4 regions of the Arthrobacter sp. T572 genome follow, and region 1 is predicted to be linked to each of the others. Evidence: riboswitches for the same ligand, from Rfam matches in the RefSeq annotation. Region 1 holds a riboswitch; each other region holds the start of a gene.

What was found. A riboswitch is a leader RNA that binds a small molecule or an ion and turns the genes downstream of it on or off. The one in region 1 is predicted to bind cyclic di-AMP.
Region 2: another riboswitch for cyclic di-AMP. It lies ahead of ACUYMZ_RS19555 (DNA polymerase III subunit gamma/tau domain-containing protein); the one in region 1 lies ahead of ACUYMZ_RS03170 (NlpC/P60 family protein).
Region 3: another riboswitch for cyclic di-AMP. It lies ahead of ACUYMZ_RS04825 (aggregation-promoting factor C-terminal-like domain-containing protein); the one in region 1 lies ahead of ACUYMZ_RS03170 (NlpC/P60 family protein).
Region 4: another riboswitch for cyclic di-AMP. It lies ahead of ACUYMZ_RS05800 (C40 family peptidase); the one in region 1 lies ahead of ACUYMZ_RS03170 (NlpC/P60 family protein).

The regions. Positions count from the first base shown of each region.
Region 1 is NZ_JBRAZQ010000002.1:421,651-425,962, forward strand. It holds gene ACUYMZ_RS03160 (NCS2 family permease) at 1-1,126, opposite strand, end outside; gene ACUYMZ_RS03165 (copper resistance CopC family protein) at 1,239-1,874, shown strand; cyclic di-AMP (ydaO/yuaA leader) riboswitch at 2,032-2,217, shown strand; gene ACUYMZ_RS03170 (NlpC/P60 family protein) at 2,221-3,009, shown strand; gene ACUYMZ_RS03175 (FAD-dependent monooxygenase) at 3,094-3,762, opposite strand; gene ACUYMZ_RS03180 (universal stress protein) at 4,199-4,312, shown strand, end outside.
Region 2 is NZ_JBRAZQ010000002.1:3,972,065-3,976,376, reverse strand. It holds gene ACUYMZ_RS19565 (PucR family transcriptional regulator) at 1-280, shown strand, start outside; gene ACUYMZ_RS19560 (AEC family transporter) at 346-1,266, shown strand; gene ACUYMZ_RS19555 (DNA polymerase III subunit gamma/tau domain-containing protein) at 1,454-2,809, opposite strand; cyclic di-AMP (ydaO/yuaA leader) riboswitch at 2,824-2,973, opposite strand; gene ACUYMZ_RS19550 (ATP-dependent DNA ligase) at 3,203-4,270, shown strand; gene ACUYMZ_RS19545 (DUF6480 family protein) at 4,273-4,312, opposite strand, start outside.
Region 3 is NZ_JBRAZQ010000002.1:767,281-771,592, reverse strand. It holds gene ACUYMZ_RS04835 (response regulator transcription factor) at 1-128, shown strand, start outside; gene ACUYMZ_RS04830 (sensor histidine kinase) at 225-1,631, shown strand; cyclic di-AMP (ydaO/yuaA leader) riboswitch at 1,765-1,926, shown strand; gene ACUYMZ_RS04825 (aggregation-promoting factor C-terminal-like domain-containing protein) at 1,932-2,774, shown strand; gene ACUYMZ_RS04820 (pyridoxal phosphate-dependent decarboxylase family protein) at 2,887-4,272, opposite strand; gene ACUYMZ_RS04815 (HAD-IA family hydrolase) at 4,311-4,312, opposite strand, start outside.
Region 4 is NZ_JBRAZQ010000002.1:979,325-983,636, reverse strand. It holds gene ACUYMZ_RS05815 (NTP transferase domain-containing protein) at 1-374, opposite strand, end outside; gene ACUYMZ_RS05810 (HNH endonuclease) at 418-918, opposite strand; gene ACUYMZ_RS05805 (NlpC/P60 family protein) at 1,167-1,940, opposite strand; gene ACUYMZ_RS05800 (C40 family peptidase) at 2,040-2,783, opposite strand; cyclic di-AMP (ydaO/yuaA leader) riboswitch at 2,788-2,947, opposite strand; gene ACUYMZ_RS05795 (M23 family metallopeptidase) at 3,094-3,924, opposite strand; cyclic di-AMP (ydaO/yuaA leader) riboswitch at 3,929-4,168, opposite strand.

The sequences.
Region 1 (4,312 bases):
TGAAGAACATGGCCACCAGGAAGAGGATGCCGGTCACGATCGAGGCGAGGCCGGTGCGTGCACCTTCGCCGATGCCGGCGCCGGACTCCACGAAGATCTGGTTGGAGGACACGGACGAACCGCCACCCACGATCGCGCCGAGGGCGTCAACCTGAAGCACACGGTCAACGTTGGGGATGTTGCCCTTTTCGTCGACGGTCCCGGCCTCGTTGGCCAGGCCCACCATGGTGCCCATGGCGTCGAAGAAGATGCTCAGCAGGATCACGAACGCCAGCAGCGCCGCTGCGATGAAGCCCAAGTGCTCAAAGGCACCGAACGGGTTGGCTTTGCCGATCAGTGAGAGATCGGGTGCGCCCCATTCGGACAGGGTAGGGGCCACCAGGGACCAGCCGCGCGGGTTCACGGTGTCGCCGTCCACACTGGGGCCGATGTGGAGCGTGAACTCGAGGATGGCGGCCAGTGCGGTGGATGCGACGATGCCGATGAGGATCGCGCCACGGACCTTGCGGACTACCAGGGCGATGGTCAGCAGCAACCCGACGGCGAACACCAGGGTGGGCCAGCCCATGAGCTTGCCTTCAACACCCAATCCAAGGGGCACAGTGGTGCCGGCGGCGTCCGGGATGCGGCGCACGAAGCCGGCGTTCACCAGGCCGATCAAAGCAATGAACAGGCCAATGCCCACCACGATCGCGGTCTTCAGCGCCTCCGGGACAGCCTTGAACACGGCGGTGCGGAATCCGGTGAGCACCAGGATCAGCATGGTCACGCCGGAGAGCACCACCAGGCCCATCATGTCCGGCCAGGTCAGTTCCGGGTGCGAGGCCACGGTGACGGCCACGAAGGCGTTGACGCCAAGGCCGGTTGCCACGGCAAACGGGTGCTTTGCCCACGCACCCATGAGGATGGTCAGGATGCCCGCGACGAATGCGGTGGTAGCTGCCACGGCAGTAAAGCCGAGTGATTCGCCGCTGGAGTCCGCTCCGGAGAGGATCAGGGGGTTCAGGACAACGATGTAGCTCATGGCGAAGAACGTCGCAAAGCCGCCGCGGATCTCGCGTGAGTACGTGGAGCCTCGTTCAGAGATCTTGAAGTAACGGTCGATGGCAGAACCTTGTTTAAGCATGAAGGTCTCCGGGGATTGGGTGAGTGTGCTCTCAAATCCTATGCCGCGGATGCGGCCGGCCCGGACGATTCGCCTAGTCTGTAAGGAAGCCAACACTAGGAGAAACCGCCCCATGCGTACCATCCGCCCCCTTCTGGCCGCCGTCGTTGCTGCTGTGGCCTTCACCGCCGCAGTGCTGTTCGGTGCTGCTCCGGCATCCGCGCACGACGTCGCCGAGTCCACCGCTCCGGCGAACGGTGCCAGCGTTGCCGAGGTCCCGGCGTCGGTCTCCATCACCTTCAACAACCGCCCCCTGGCTATCGGCTCGGGCGTAACGGTGACTTCCGGTGGCGAGAACTGGGCGGATGGCGCCGTCGAAATCATCGACAACCAAGCGGTGCAGAAGCTTCGCCCCGGCGCGCCGGCTGGCCAATACACGGTCACGTGGCGCGTGGTCAGTTCCGACTCCCACCCGATCGAGGGCACCTTTTCCTTCACGGCCGCCAGCGGAAGTACGACGGCGGCCGGCGGCTCGGCGGCGGCGTCACCGTCGGCGTCAGCACCGGCGGCGTCGGTCCCTTCGGCAGGCACGTCAGCACCTGGTACCGGCGGCAACGAGGCTGCCCCGGCGGCGGAGTCCCACCCGTTTCCCTGGAGCATCGTCGGGCTGGCTGTTGTTGCGGTTGGCCTCGTGATCTTCCTGGCCGTTACGGCGCGTCGGAAGTTGGCGGCCACCGACGGCGCCGATGCCGAAAAATCCGCGGAATAACGGGGTTTTCTACTTAGCGTCGAAGGTCTCGGATCGGTTACTGCGACACGCCAAAACCAAACTTCTCGTTACTCAAATGTGACTTTGGTGTGATCATCGCGTACGGTAGTACCTGTGCCCGACCCATGTACGGGGCACTTCCGGCCTGATTGCCTAGCTCTGCCGCAGGCCGGAATCCGTTCGCAGACATACCTACGGCAGAGACGGGGAACCCATTTTGGTCAGCTTTTGAAGCTGACCTTGGGGTGAAGTCACGAAGCTTCCGCTGCATGGCGGGAGACAGTGGCCGGGTGACTCCCATCCGAATCCGACAGCTAACCTCGCAGGCATCGGGAGAGGCTTTTTCATGTCTTCACGCATTCTTCGCGGCCGTCGTAAGGCGGACAGCGTACGTCCCAATCCGTTCATCTCAATCTCCAAGGCTGTTGCCAGCAACGCATCGGGCGCAGGCCGCCAGGCTGCTGTTATCGCCGCCGCGTCGGGCCTGGTCCTGACCGGTTCCATCGCCGCCCACGCCGCGGAAACCCCGGCACAGGCACCGGTGGAGCGCGACTCCAGCCCCGCCACGGTGGCGCAGACGGTTTCCGAGGCTCCCAACAAGGTTGTCACCGCCGCTGCAACGGCTACCGTCAACTTCGAGCGTCCGGCGGTTGCTTCCGTAGCAGCACCGGTCATCGAAAAGCCGGCACCGGCTCCTGCGCCGGCACCCAAGAAGGCTGCAGCCGCCACCGCTGCCGCCCCGGCCAAGGCCACGGCTACCGCCACTGCAACCGCTCCGGCTCCTGCCGCTCCTGCTGCCGCAGCTCCGGCCGCCGGTGGCGTCAACGCCGCCATGGTTGCCTCGGCCTACGCGCAGATCGGCATCTTCCAGGACTGCACCGCCATGGTTGAAAAGGCCCTCGGCTCTGCAGGTATCCGGGTTGGCGATCTCGCTCCCATGCAGTTCCTGAACTACGGCAAGGTAGTCAGCGACCCGCAGCCGGGCGACATGATCGTCCAGTCCGGCCACGTTGCCATCTACATCGGCAACGGCCAGGCCATCAGCGGTGGCATCAACGGCAACCAGACGGGCATCCACCCCATCAGCTGGCTGACCGCAACGGGTCCCCTGACCTACGTACGCGCAGGCGCCTAAGCCTCACGCTTCACCCAAAAGCCGGCATCTCCGGGACTCAACGTCCCGAGGGTGCCGGCTTTTGGTGTCTGGTTGGAAGGCGTTTCAGGCGAGGGCAACGCCCGGTGAGGCCGGAAGGGCCACCCTTGCCGAGATGGCCTGGCCCACGGCTTTGGCCTGCCGAAGTACTTCCTTGGGGGTGGGGGTCACGAGTTCGCCCACGCCCACCAGGTGCATGCCTACCGCCCGCATGGCAGCCACGAGGTTCTGGCCGATGCTGATTCCAAGGTCCGCGAGCATCCTGCGCAACTGGCTCTGGGCGCAGCGCGTGACCACGATGTGGTCGGCCAGCAGGATGCCGTCCGGGGTGTGGACCGCCCATTTCCGGGTTTCCACCGGGGATAGGCCGGTGCGGGTGCTGCCAAGGTCCGCCACGTGGCCATAGGCCGCCTGTGGCTCGCTGCCCAGGAAATCGAGGCGCACGGCGCGGGTAGTGCTGCGGACATCCAAGTGATGGCTCGCTGCGTAGTTGCGCAAGTGCCGGAGGATTTCGTTGCGTTCCTGCATGGCAGCGGGGTCGGAAACATCGCAGCGGGGCAGCATGCCGGTATGAAGGGACGCCGTTGCCGGGGAAGGTGTTCCCATGAGACTGTCCACCACGATCGAGCCAACGCCATGACGGCTCAGTTCGCTGGCCACAGCCAACCCGGAAAGCCCGGCGCCGATGACCACGGTGGTGGTCCGTTCCGTGCCGGAATCAGGCGTGAGGTGCACTGCTTGGTTCCTCCTTGACTGTGCGCCCGCGGGCATCGCATGGGTTGCGTCCGGGTCCCCAAGCGGTCGCAAGTAAATGGCCGGTATGTGTGCTGGAACACGCTTGCCGGCCATTCGGTGACTCGAACATTACCCAACTTTTTGTGTCGTGGATAGCCTCCGCTACAGCGTGTTTTTTGTGGTCATTTTGGCCGCATCAAGGAGCCTGGCTGCGGGCACTGGCTGGACCCCGAAACCGAGCCCGGACCGTTATGCACATAGCCCAACGTCGCCTTGATTCGGCCATGCCAACCGAGAATAGTTGGGATTGGAAGGGGAATCCCAAGGGCTTCCCCGGCCCCGGCCGCAGGCAAGCCTGTCACGAGGTCCATCGATAGCTGGAACCTCTGGCAGAATGGCCGGAACATCAAGCAGCAGGTGGAGAGGCAGGCCCCCAATGGACCAGCACGGCAGACACGTTGACCACACCCGGGACGGTGAGGACCCGGTGGCAGCACCCGGAGGAATCGTCGTCGGCGTGGATGGTTCGGAGCACGGTCAATGCGCCTTG
Region 2 (4,312 bases), 3.6 Mb from region 1:
CGGCGGTTGGGACGACACGGGATCGGTCCACTTCAGGGCGCTGGAAGGCCACGACCGCAACGGCGAGCTGCTGCCGGTGCTGGAGTTGCTGTACGACAACGACGGATCGGTCCAGGATGTTGCCCGGAAGCTCCACCTGCACCGCAGCAGTATCTACAACCGGCTCGGCCGGATCCGCCAGCTCATCGGAGCTGATCCGCTGAGCGGCGCGATCCGGCTCGAACTGCATGCGGCGCTGAAGGCCCGTCGTTGGGCGGGGAGGCCCAGGATCCAGGGCTAAATGGACAGCCGCCACCTTCACCCCTATGCTGAGAAAACGTTTTCTCTGGCAATGGAAGGGGTGTGGTGGGCGGAGTCGTCTCGGGCATCCTGATTATCTCGGTGGTCATTGCGGTGGGATACGCCGCTGCGCGTTTCAAACTGTTGGCCCCTGAAGTCCAGGGAGCGCTGACCCGTACAGCGTTCTACATCACCAACCCTGCCCTGCTGTTCACTGTGGTGGCCGGAAGTGATATCCGGGCTGCCTTGGGCGTGGATGCGCCGCTCGCCCTCCTGTCCGCCGTCGCCGTGGGGCTCCTTTACTGCCTGGTGAGCTTCCTCTTCTTCCGGAGGCCCGTTGCCGAGACCGCCGTAGGGGCGATGGCCAGCAGCTATGCCAATGCCAACAACATCGGCATCCCTGTATCCCTCTACGCCGTGGGGACAGCGCAGCACGTTGCTCCCGTTCTGCTGGTGCAACTGCTGGTGCTGGCCCCGTTCTACGTGACGGTTTTGGGCTTGGCCGGCGGAGAGAAGATCCACTGGAAGCGCGTGGTCCTCCAGCCACTTGGCAACCCGATGATCATTGCCTCCGCGCTGGGCGTAGTGGTGGCGCTGACCGGCTGGCACGCGCCGGAGTTGGTCCGGAAGCCCATCGACATGCTCGCGGGCGCCGCCGTGCCCATGGTCCTGCTCGCGTTCGGCATGTCGCTCGCCGGCAAGGCGCCGCTGCAGAAGGGAGACGGCCGCGTCGAAACGGTGGTGGCCACACTCCTGAAGGTTGCGGGCATGCCTGTCATTGTTTGGGCGCTCGGCGTCGTCGTTTTCGGGCTGGAGGGCCGGCACCTGTTGGCTGTGGTCATCATGGCTGCCCTCCCCACAGCCCAGAACGTCTTCCTGTTCGCTTCGCCGTACGGGCGGGGCACTGTGGTGGCCCGGGACGTCATTCTTTGCACCACGGTCCTCTGCATCGGCGCTCTTCTGGTGGTCGCCTGGCTGTTGGGGTGACCAGGGAAGACAGGAGGCTGGCACCCGGTGTGGGTGCCAGCCTCCTGTTTTTCGTCCAGCTATTTCGATCGCCGCAGCCGCTGGCAGCTCCAGCGGCCCATCCGCCGCCGGAACGTTGCCGTACGGCTGCTGCTGCAGTAACGGCCGTGCCAGCCGACGTGCGTGGTGGTCCGGGGCATGCGGGTGCTCACTTAAGCGCCTCCTTGGCGAGGTCCAGCAGCCCGTCCACGTTCAGCGACGGGTCATTGGTGGCCGGGGCGCTGCCCGCTTTTGGGTCGTTGCTGGGCCTCGGCTTCTGGGTCTGGGTCGGTGTTGGCGTCTGCGTGGGAGTAGGCGTGACGGTGGGTGCCGGCGTCTGTGTGGGGGTGGGGGTCGGCGCAGTGACCGCATCCGACGGCGGCGCGGGCTGGCCCGGAGCCGGAGTGGTCACTCCTGGCACCGGCACCACGGCCGACGGGGTTGTGGACGGTACCCATTTCGGCGCCGCCAGTGATACCGACGGAACGGGAACGGACGACGGCGACACTGCGGCAGGTGCCTCCGGTGCCGACTGCGTGGGGTCGGCCGGCGGCTGATCCGCGCCGGTTGCCGTCTGGGATGCTGCCGACGCCGTGGAGTACGACGGGCTCGGCGCGGGGGAAGCGGTGCCGGTATGGCGTCCATTGCCGTTGCCGGATGCAGTACCGCCGGCCTCCTGTGCGGGTGCTTCCTGACCGATCAGCGGCAGCTCCCAGGCCTGGCTCACCGTGCCGACCGTCAGAACAAGTCCCAAGGCACCGGCAACCACCGCCATGCGCTGGCCCATGGTTTTCACGGAGGCGGCCTTGGTCAGGGCGTTGTGGGGCTCCCGGGTGAATGGTGACGCGCCCAGGGATCCAAAAGCGGACGCGCCGGGCGAGTGGGTGCTTTCGCTTCGAGCTTGTGCGTGGCCTGCCGCTTCGGCGCGGGCAGCTCTGCGGCTGGACAGGCCGGCCGCGGCCGTAGCTGCTGCGGCTGTTTTTACCTGGCCTGCTGTTTTTGCCGTGCCTGCCGCCTTGGGCTGGGCGGGGACAGGTTCGACGCCGGGCTCGGCGCCGGGTGCGGCAATGACCGGGAGCGCCGCGGTAGCGGGTTCGGGGACAGGTTCCGGCTCGGCGGGTGCCGAAATGACCGGGATCGCCGCGGTAGCGGGTTCGGGAGCAGGTTCCGGCTCCGCGGGCTTGATGACTGGAATCGCCGACGTTGGCGGTCCGGGCGTGGTGGATTCGGCGCGGGTGGGCGCAGGGACGCCAGGGATGGCGGCAGTCCGGGGCTCTGCTCCAGCAGTGGGACCGCTGGCGGGGGCGCCGGCAGTTTCCGCAGCCAGAACCGCCTGTGCTGCGCGCTCGCGCTCGGCCGCGCGGGCCGCTGCGCGCGTCATGGGCGCCTGGGTAGGAGTGGCCGCGGTGGCGGGTGCCGCCGTCGTGGTTTCTTCACCGGTGACCTGTCCGCTGGGTTGGGCCCGACGGCGTCCGGTTGGCTTGGTGCGCTCGGCGGCCCCTGGGGCACGGCGCGGCTGATCCATGGTTGGGGACATGGTGTTTGCCTCTCAACGCCTGCGAGGTTAGCTGTCGGGTTCGGACGAGGCCGTCCGGCCGCGCGTGGCGGCTTCACCCCAAGGGCCTGCGGAGAACAGGCCCGGGAACTCTGGGTCCCCCGTCTCTGCCGCGGATCTGGCGGATTCCGGGATGCGGCAGAGCTCGGCGTCAGCCCGGAAGCGGCCCAGCGGAGATTCGGGTCGCCCTTCGAAGGTACAGGAGCACGGAAGTAAAGTCACATTAATGTAACGGACGGAACGCCTAAGGGTGGTCCGGGTCCGCGGCGCCTACCCTTCGGGGTCCGCCCGGGAGGGCCCTGTTTATGCACATAGGGGATTGCGCCCTAGCTTTGGGCAGGTGCGGGCCGGTAGACATGAGCTATGGATCTTCCCGTGATGCCGCCCATTTCGCCCATGCTCGCCAAATCCGTCCCGAACATCCCGGATGTCGGGCACTATGAACCCAAATGGGACGGGTTCCGGACCATCGTGTTCAAGGACGGGGATGACATCATCCTGGGCAGCCGCAACGAGAAACCCATGACCCGCTACTTCCCTGAACTCGTGGAGGCGCTAAAGAAAAACCTGCCGGAGAAGTGCGTGGTGGATGGCGAGATCATTCTCATCTCCGGCAACCGGCTGGACTTTGAGGGCCTACAGCAGCGCATCCACCCAGCCGACAGCCGGGTCCGGATGCTCGCAGAGAAAACGCCGTCCTCCTTCGTGGGGTTCGACCTCCTTGCCCTCGGTGACGAAGACTTCACCGGCAAACCGTTCAGGGAGCGCCGCTCGGCGTTGGAAGACGCGCTTGCCGCGGCCGAACCGCCGGTCTATGTGACGCCTGCGGTCACCGACTTGGAGCGGGCTCAGGAATGGTTCGTGCAGCTTGAGGGAGCAGGGCTCGACGGCGTGTTGTCCAAGCCGCTCGACGGCATCTACCAGCCGAACAAGCGGGTGATGTTCAAGACCAAGCATGAACGGACAGCGGACTGCGTGGTGGCCGGGTTCCGGTGGCACAAAACGGCGGACGTTGTCGGGTCCATGCTGTTGGGCCTCCATGACGATTCCGGCAAGCTCCATCATGTGGGAGTGGTGGCGTCCTTCCCCATGGCAAAACGGAAGGCGCTCGTGGAGGAGTTGGAGCCTTACAAAGTGGACATCGGCGACCACCCGTGGGGCGAGTGGGCCAGCCAGGAAGCGGGTGCCGCGGTCAATTCGAGGATGCCGGGCGCCCAAAGCCGGTGGAGTGCGGGCAAAGACTTCTCGTTCGTACCGCTGCGGCCCGAGCTCGTGATCGAAGTGGCCTACGACTACATGGAGGGCGACCGGTTCCGGCACACCACCCAGTTCCGCAGGTGGCGGCCGGACCGGACGCCTGCCAGCTGTACGTACTCACAGCTGGAAGGGCCCGCAGATTATGACCTCGGGGAGATCCTGCGGTTGTCTTAGCGCTACTCCTCGTGCCCCTGGTCCATGCTCATGCTGTCCTCG
Region 3 (4,312 bases), 350 kb from region 1:
ACTTCGGCGGACAGGCAAACATTGTGGAGCTCTACATTTCCTACCTCCGCAAGAAAATCGAAGCCAACCACCCGCCGATGATCCACACCATCCGTGGTGCCGGATACGTCATCAAGCCAGCGGACTGAGCTTTGGCTGCGCTTACCGGTACCGCCAGCAGTGGCAAGCCCAACTTGCTCAGACCTTCAACGTGGCATCTGCGCACCCGTTTGATCCTGGTGGCGATGGCCTTGCTCATCGCCATCTGTGGCGCCGTGGGAATAGTCAGCTACGCCTCCATGGACGTGGTGTTCAACCGCCAGCTCGACAAGCAGCTGGAGGAAGCGTCCAACCGCGCAGCAGACTTCGGCAGACCGCCGTCGGGCTTTCCGTCCACGCCGTCCCGCAAGCCGGACCCCTTGGAGGCGCGGGGCCAGGCCGCTGGAACCTTGAATGCGCGGATCAACGGTTCAACGGTCAACAGCTCGGGACTGATCGACGCGGAGGGAAACCGCGTCTCCTTGTCCCAGGACGACCAACAGGTACTGCTCTCCCTGCCCAAGGACAGCACCCCCGTGGACCGCTCCCTCTCCAACGGCGACTACCGCTTGGTGGCAGTGGAAACGGCATACGGAGATGTCATTGTCACCGGCCTGCCGCTGGCGGACAAGCAAAGCGCGGAGGCGTCGCTGGTGTGGACCATGGTGTTCGTGTCGCTGGGAGGACTGGCGTTGATCGGACTGGCCGGTACCGTCATCATCCGCAGGACCATGCGGCCCTTGGAGCAATTGTCCGACGTCGCCACCAAGGTCTCCCGCCTGCCCCTCGACGCCGGCGAGGTGGCTTTGGCGGTACGGGTACCTCCGGGAGCGGCCCACCCCGGCACGGAAGTGGGCAGCGTGGGCCATGCCCTGAACCAGATGCTCGACAACGTTGCCAGTGCCTTGGAAGCGCGGCAGGCAAGCGAAACCAAGGTGCGCCAGTTCGTGGCGGACGCCTCACACGAACTCCGCACACCGCTCACCGCAATCCGCGGATACACCGAGTTGCTCCGCATGACCGAGAACTTCACCGAGGACGGCCGGAAGTCCCTGGCCCGCGTCCAGAGCCAGTCGGAACGCATGACAGCCTTGGTCGAAGACCTGCTCCTGCTCGCCAGGCTGGATGAAGGACAGGCGTTGAAGGTCTCGGATGTCGACCTCACCCAGTTGGTGATCGAAACGGTCAGCGACGAGAAAGTGATGGCGCCGGACCACCACTGGAAGCTGCGGCTGCCCGACGAACCAGTCACCGTGCGCGGGGACGCGACACAGCTCCACCAAGTGCTGGCCAACCTGCTCTCCAATGCACGCAAGCACACGGATGCCGGGACAACGGTGGAAACCGGCGTCATGCTGTCCAACGACGGCAACGCTGTGGTGACCGTGACAGACAACGGGCCTGGTATTCCGGGGGATTTCCAGGCGCGCATCTTCTCCCGTTTTGCCAGGGCAGACGCCGCGAGGTCAGGCTCCGAAGGTACCTCCGGGCTGGGCCTTTCCATCGTAGAGTCCATCGTGCGCGCACACGGCGGTACCGTGGACGTCACATCCCGGCCCGGGCGCACCGAGTTCGCCCTCCGCCTCCCTCTGGGGAGCGCCGCACGCCTGTAACAAAATGGCAAGGCGACGCACCAGCGTCGTGATCTCTGTTACCCAAATGTGACTTAAGCCGATTCGTCCTGTACCGTCGAAAGGGTGGGTCGCCCCAACCTGACCCACACCCGGGATGCGCCGAGCTCTGCCACTTCCCGGAGTTCCGTTCTCACCCAAAGGCAGAGACGGGGGACCCAGAGTCTCCGGGCCCGTGCATTGATTGCCGGCCCTTGGGGTGAAGCCGCTGCTGCGCGCGCGGCCGGATGACCTCATCCGAACCCGACAGCTAACTCCGCAGGCGCTGAGAGGTAATCACACATGTCTGAATTGAACGATCAGACGCGCCCTTCCGCGCGTCACCGTGACGATCACAACGCTCCGCTGACCAAATCGCAGGCTGTCCTGAAGGACGCTGCCCGCCGTGGCAAGACCGGTCAGCGCATGTCCGTAGTAGCCGGCGTCGTGGCTGCCGCGCTGGGTGTTGCATCGCTGGGCACCGCCGCAAACGCTGCCTTCAACCTCCCGGAACTGAGCCAGGCCGCCGAAACCCAGGCCAACGCCCAGGTCAGCACCAACAAGGCTGCCGAGATCGCTGCTTCGATGGACGCTGCTGCCGCCCAGGGCGCAGCTGACCGTGCAGTTGCAGACAAGGCCGCTGCCGAACAGGCTGCCGCAGAGAAGGCCGCCGCCGACAAGGCCGCGGCTGAAAAAGCTGCTGCGGAGCAGGCCGCTGCTGTCCAGGCCGCAGCCGAGAAAGCCGCCGCTGATGCTGCCGCCAAGCAGGCCGCCGATGCCGCAGCCGCCGAGAAAGCCGCTGCAGCTGCCGCAGCCGCTGCCGCTCCCAAGGCCATCGACGACCCCGCCGCCGCAAAAGCCTACGCTGCCAGCATCCTGGCAAACTACGGTTGGGGCGCCGGCGAGATGGTCGCCCTGAACACGCTGTGGGAGAAGGAATCGAACTGGCGAACCACAGCCACCAACCCTTCCAGTGGCGCCTATGGGATCGTCCAGTCACTGCCGGCAAGCAAGATGGCCACTGCGGGCGCCGATTGGCAGACCAACTACCAGACCCAGATCAAGTGGGGCCTGAACTACATCAAGGAACGCTACGGCTCGCCTTCCGCAGCCCTCGCCTTCCACTTGGCCAACAACTGGTACTAAGCCAGGCCTGAGCCAGAGCGTCGGTCCGCACCATTCCTTCTGAAAGGAACGGTGCGGACCGGCGCTTTTTCATCCCCTTGAATCTGTGCCCGGCAGGTTTATGCCCCGGCAGCTAGGCTTCAGCCTCCGCAGCGCGTCTGACGGCAGCGACGGATGCGGCGACATCGTCCGCATCCGTGGACCAGTTGCTCACGGAGATGCGCAGGATGTCACGGCCATGCCACACCGAACCGGACATCCACACCACCCCTTCGGCCATGACTCTCTGCGTGACCCGGCGGGTACGTTCATCGCTGCCGAAACTGACCGACACCTGGGTGAACACCACGTCGTTCAGGATCTCGACCCCGGGGATCGCAGCCAGCCCCTCGGCCAAGGCCCTGGCGTTTGCCGCCAGCTTCTCCACCATTGCGATCGTCCCGGACCGCCCCAACGAGCGGAGTGCAGCCCACACCGGGATGCCCCTGGCACGGCGGGAAAGCTCCGGCACTTTCTCGTGCGGGTCGCCGGGGCCGTGGTCATCTGCGGGCAGGTAGCTGGCATGTACACCGAAAGTCCGGCGCATGACATCCGGCCGGGACACGATGGCCAGGCCTGAATCGTAGGGGACATTCAAGGTCTTGTGAGCATCGGTAGCCCAGGAATCCGCGGTTTCCAGCCCCGGCAGGTACTTGCCCAGCTCCGGGCTGACTGCCGCCCACAATCCGAAGGCACCGTCAACGTGGACCCAGGCGCCTTTCCCGTGGGCCAAGCGCACCGCCTCCTGGACGGGGTCGAAGGCACCTGAATGGATGTTTCCCGCTTGCAAGCACACGATCGCCGGGCCTGGCTGCCCGTCCATGGCGGCTGCCAATGCCTCCGGGATGATGCGTCCCTGGTCATCCACGTCCACCGGCGTGCAGTTTCCCAAGCCAAGATAACGGACCACCAGGTCGATGACCTCGTGCCGTTCCCGGCCAACAAACACCGTGACGCGCGGTCCTCCTGCGAGCCCCAAAGTGGCCAGGTCCCACCCCGCCTGCTCCAACACGTACTGGCGCCCTGCTGCCAGCCCCACGAAGTTGGCCATCGTCGCCCCGGTGGTGAAGCCGACGTCGGAGTTTTCGGGAAGGTGCAGCAAGTCCAGCAACCAGGCCGCCGCAGCCTCCTCAATGGCCGCAGCAGATGGCGTCGCGAACCGCAGTCCGGTGTTTTGGTCCCATGCGCTGACCATCCAGTCGGCTGCGAGGGCTGCCGGTAGGGTCCCGCCGATCACCCAGCCGAAGAACCTGCCTGACTGCATGGCCATCAGGCCCGGCTCCGCCACCGCAACCAGCTCATCGATCACCGCTGCCGGGTCGGTGGGGCCCTCCGGGAGCGGGGAACCAAGCTTGGCCGCAACCTGGTCGGCATCCATGGTGGGGCGGACTGAACGCGTGGGCACTGATGCCAGCCACTGCTTGGCGTGCGCCATCGCCCGCTCCAGTGCTGCATCGTACGCCTCCGGCAACGCAGACATGGGCACAGCCTACGCCGGACGCCCCGATTGGAACAGAGCT
Region 4 (4,312 bases), 560 kb from region 1:
ACTGCCATTGCACCCTGCTTTCCGGAAGCCCGGGCGACCTGGTCGAGCAGTGTTCCCACGCCCCTGGCGGCATGCGGCATGTCGCATGCCAGCACCAACGTCCACGGAGCGGACCCACCCCCCGACTCCAACGCCGCCAAACCCGCAGCTATCGCAGCGGCCGGTCCTGCATACGCGGGTTCCTCGCGCGCCCTCAGCACCCCTGGAGGAAGGTCGGGGCCCGGCGGCCCAACCACTACTACCGAGCCCGCACCAGCGGCAGCCCGCAGTGCCAGCGAAAGGAGGGTGGCGCCGTCGTACGTCAATCCCTGCTTGGGCACGCCACCGAGGCGGGTGGCCCTGCCACCCGCCAGGATCACGGCATTGAACTCCATCCGGCCAGACTACCGCCACTGGCGGGAGCCCGGCGGAAATCGATCAGGCAGCCGACTCCGGCAACAAGAACGGATCCCAGTCCGGTGCAGGTTTCTCGAGTTCCTTGATCTGCCACGTAGTTCCTGTGGGAACGCCGGGCGTGAAACGGAGTTTCCATCCCATCTCGGCGAGTGTGTGGTCGCTCTTGGCGTTGTTGCATTTCAAGCACGCCGCAACCAGGTTTTCCCAGGAATCCGCGCCGCCCCTGGACTTGGGGTGGACGTGGTCTATGGTGTGTGCTGTTTTGCCGCAGTAAGCGCAACGGTGTCCGTCACGGCGGAGGACTCCGCGGCGGCTCACAGCTGTGATCCTGTTGTAGCGGGGACGGATGTAGCGGTTAAGGAGAATCACGGTGGGGCGACCCAGGATTTCCTGCGGCCCGACGACAGGCTCGTCGCCTTCGGCCACTACGCTTGCTTTTCCGGCCAGCACAAGGACCAGCGCCCGGCGGAAAGTCACTACCGCCAGCGGTTCATATCCAGCATTCAGAACGAGTGTGCGCATGCACGTACCTCTTCACGGCCGCACCCGTCAGGGGCACGAGGGCCGGCTGCCCTCTGCATGTACGGGCTGTGGATCGACAAGACAAGGGTAAGCACTTATATGCCATATCAACGAATTATTCTGTTGATTCCCCTGTGGTGTCGGTCAATGTTCACGTGCGGGACACCTGTTCCCGGGCAAACGTGGCGGCGTTAAAACGAGGAAACCCCGCAGGCGTTGTGCCTGCGGGGTTCCCTTGGGATGATCGATCAGCCGTTGACCCGGATGAAAACGGGGCCTGAGCCGACATTTGCACTGAACAGTGCGGTGGTGGATCCGTTCCATCCGCCGTGCACTGCCATGCCGTTGCCGACGTAAACGGCAATGTGTGCCATTCCGCCGTAGCCGCCGTTGGCGTAGTAGATCAGGTCTCCCGGCTGCGCTTCAGCTGCGCTCACCGTGCGTCCCAACGAAAGGTAACCGGCCGGCCAGTCGTGGAAGTTGATTCCCACAGCCGCAAGGGAGTTGGTCACCAGCATGGTGCAGTCCTGCGTGACACCCAACTGTGCGTAGGCTGCCGCGGCGATCGCGGCACCCAGGCCGCTGGAGGCGGCGGGAGCCTTGGTGGCAGGGGCCGCAGTGCTGACCGAAACATTGGCCGCACCGGACTGCGTGGTGGCACCGGAAGCGGCTTTGGTTTCAGCCTTTGCGGGAGCCTTCTCCACCACGGGAGCCGGAGCTTCAACCGTCGTGACGACGGGGCGCTCGTAGGAGATGGCCACGGTGGAATCGGCTGCAATGGTTGCCTGGGCAACGGCCTGCACGTCGAGTGTCGTGGTGGCGGTGGACTCGCGCTGGATGTTGGTGTCGGCCGCGTTGGCAGCAACACCACTGGTCAGGACCAGGCCTGATGCAGCGGCGATAACGGCTGCCTGGCGGCCAACGCCGCCTGCATTGCCGCTGACGGCCTTGGCGATGACGGCGATGGAGCTGGTCTTGGGGGCCTCAGCGCGGTGCCGTGCATTCTTGTTTGCACTCGTCATGGTTACTCTCTTTTGTCGTATCCGGACGCGGTTGGGGACGCGTCCGGTTCGGCAGGCCAGCACTTGGGGGGCATGCTGGCTTGCCCCGAACGGGATGTGCTAGCCGAGGGTGTAGAACGAGGAGCTGCCGGTGGAAGCCACCGAGTGGAGCAGCGTGCCCTGGCTGGGGTTGAGGGCGCTGATCATCATGCCGTTGCCAACGTAGATGCCCACGTGGGCTCCACCGTTCTGCATCACCAGGTCACCGGGAGCCGGCGTGCTGGTGGGCTTCATGGCGGTCCATGCGTTGACGCGGGGGATGCTGATGCCGGCCTGGGCGTAAACCCACTGGGTGAAACCTGAGCAGTCCCAACCGTTGGGGCTGGTGCCGCCCCAGACGTAGGGGTGGCCAATGCCGGTGTAGGCAATGGCGGCGAGGCCCGAAGCGGCTGCGCTGGAAGCGGAGTCCTTGGCCTTGGAAGACTGGGCCGTCACTGCAGCACCGCTGGTGGAACCACCGTTGCCGGCCTGCGTGCGGGTGGTCTGGGAAGCGCGCTGGACCTTGGGGGCTTCCTTGGTGGCCACGACGGGGCTTTCGAAGGAAACCGTGGCGGTGGGCTCGGCGGTAACCACTGCGGTGGTCACGAGCTGCTGGGTGCTTGACGATTCCGACTTGGAGACGTCGGTGTCAGCTGCCTGGGCGGGCATTCCAACGCTGAGGACAAGTCCTGAAGCTGCGGCCAGAACGGCGGCCTGGCGTCCTACGGTGCCTGCATTGGTGGAAACAGCCTTGGAAAGGTTGTTCAAAGGGTTCGTGCGAACCGTTTCGGCGCGGTGGCGCGCAGGGGTAGTGCGTGAAGACACGAAGGTAGCCTCTCCCAATGCCTGCGAGGTGAGCTGTCGGATTCGGATGGGAGTCATCCGGCCGCTCCGCTTCAAGGAAGCTTTGCGACTTAACCCCTAGGCCTTCAAAAAAGGCCGGAAGTGGTTCCCCCGCCCCTGCCAGACGAATTTTGCGAACGGACCCTGGATGGTGGCAGAGCTAGGCAATCCACCCAAGTGCATCGGCTCCCTGGAAGCCGATGCGATTTAGACGGTACAACAGAAGTGCTTCAATGTCACATTCAGATCACGGGGCGTGTCACAAATGCGAGAGACGACCATCAGCTCTGGCTCAGAGCCAACCCATGGGGTCAACGACTTCGCCGTTGACCTGGACCTCGAAGTGGAGGTGGCAGCCGGTGGAGGCGCCGGTGGTGCCGCTCAGGGCAACAGTGTCTCCGCGGCTGACGGTCTGGCCGACCTTCACGCTGAACGACGACAAGTGGTTGTACGTGGTCTCGAGGCCGTTGCCGTGGTCTACCACCACGCGGTTGCCTCCACCGTACTCGTGCCATCCGGCGAACGTGACCTTGCCGGCTGCTGCCGCATGGACAGCGGTGCCGCACTGGGCCACAAAGTCCTGCCCGCGGTGGAAGTCGCCGGCGCCGCCCGTGAGGGGGCTGATGCGGTAGCCGAACGGAGAAGCCGTGCTGAGCGTGTCCAGCGGGCTGCCCAGGCTGCCGACGGATGAGGCACGCTGGATGCTCTCGGCAGATTGTGCACTCAGGAGCTGCTTGAGCTTGCCGTCAGGATCCGCCGCAGTAGCAACGGCTGCGCGGCTGAAATCGATCTTGGCCGACGCTTCCGCGGAAACCTCGGGCTGGCTGCCGCCCGCGAGTGTCAACGCGGCCTCGGTCTGGCCCGACTCGGAGGTGGCCATCACCGGACTGGTGGCCGGCAGACCGACAGTCAGGGCAAGGCCGGTGGCGGCAAGCGCTACACCGGCTTTCTGCCCGACGCCACTGGCTGCGGCGAAGTCGGCAACCTGGCGCAACGGGCTCTTACGGCGGCGCACCTGACGCTGGGTGTCGCGGGGCCGGATCTCCGTTACGACGCGGGCTGGCCGCAGCTCAGTAGCGGGGCCGGTCGCGCGTCGGCGGCCCCTGGCGTTCTGCGATGTCAAACTCTGTTCCTCTCTGAAAAGCCTGCGAAGTTAGCTGTCGGATTCGGATCAGAGAGTTCAGACCCGGCCCGCACAAAGCGCACACGGCACACAGGTATCCCAGGAGGGACTTGCGTCAGTAGGCACTTCTGCTGCGGGCTTCACCCCAAGGCTGCTTCTTTAGACAGCCGCTTGTGGTTCCCCCGCCTCTGCCAGTGGTGGATGGCACACCTGATCTGCTGGCAGAGTTCGGCTCCAGATCAGGTAACGCTTTGGTATCAGCGCTAGTAGATAACTATAGGGGATTAAAGCCCGCAGTAATAAATTCGTTATCTACAGAAACGGGGCGTGGCGGAGCGAGCCCATACCACTTCCTGCGGAAAAGTGCAGGTCACACGCTGGCGCTGAT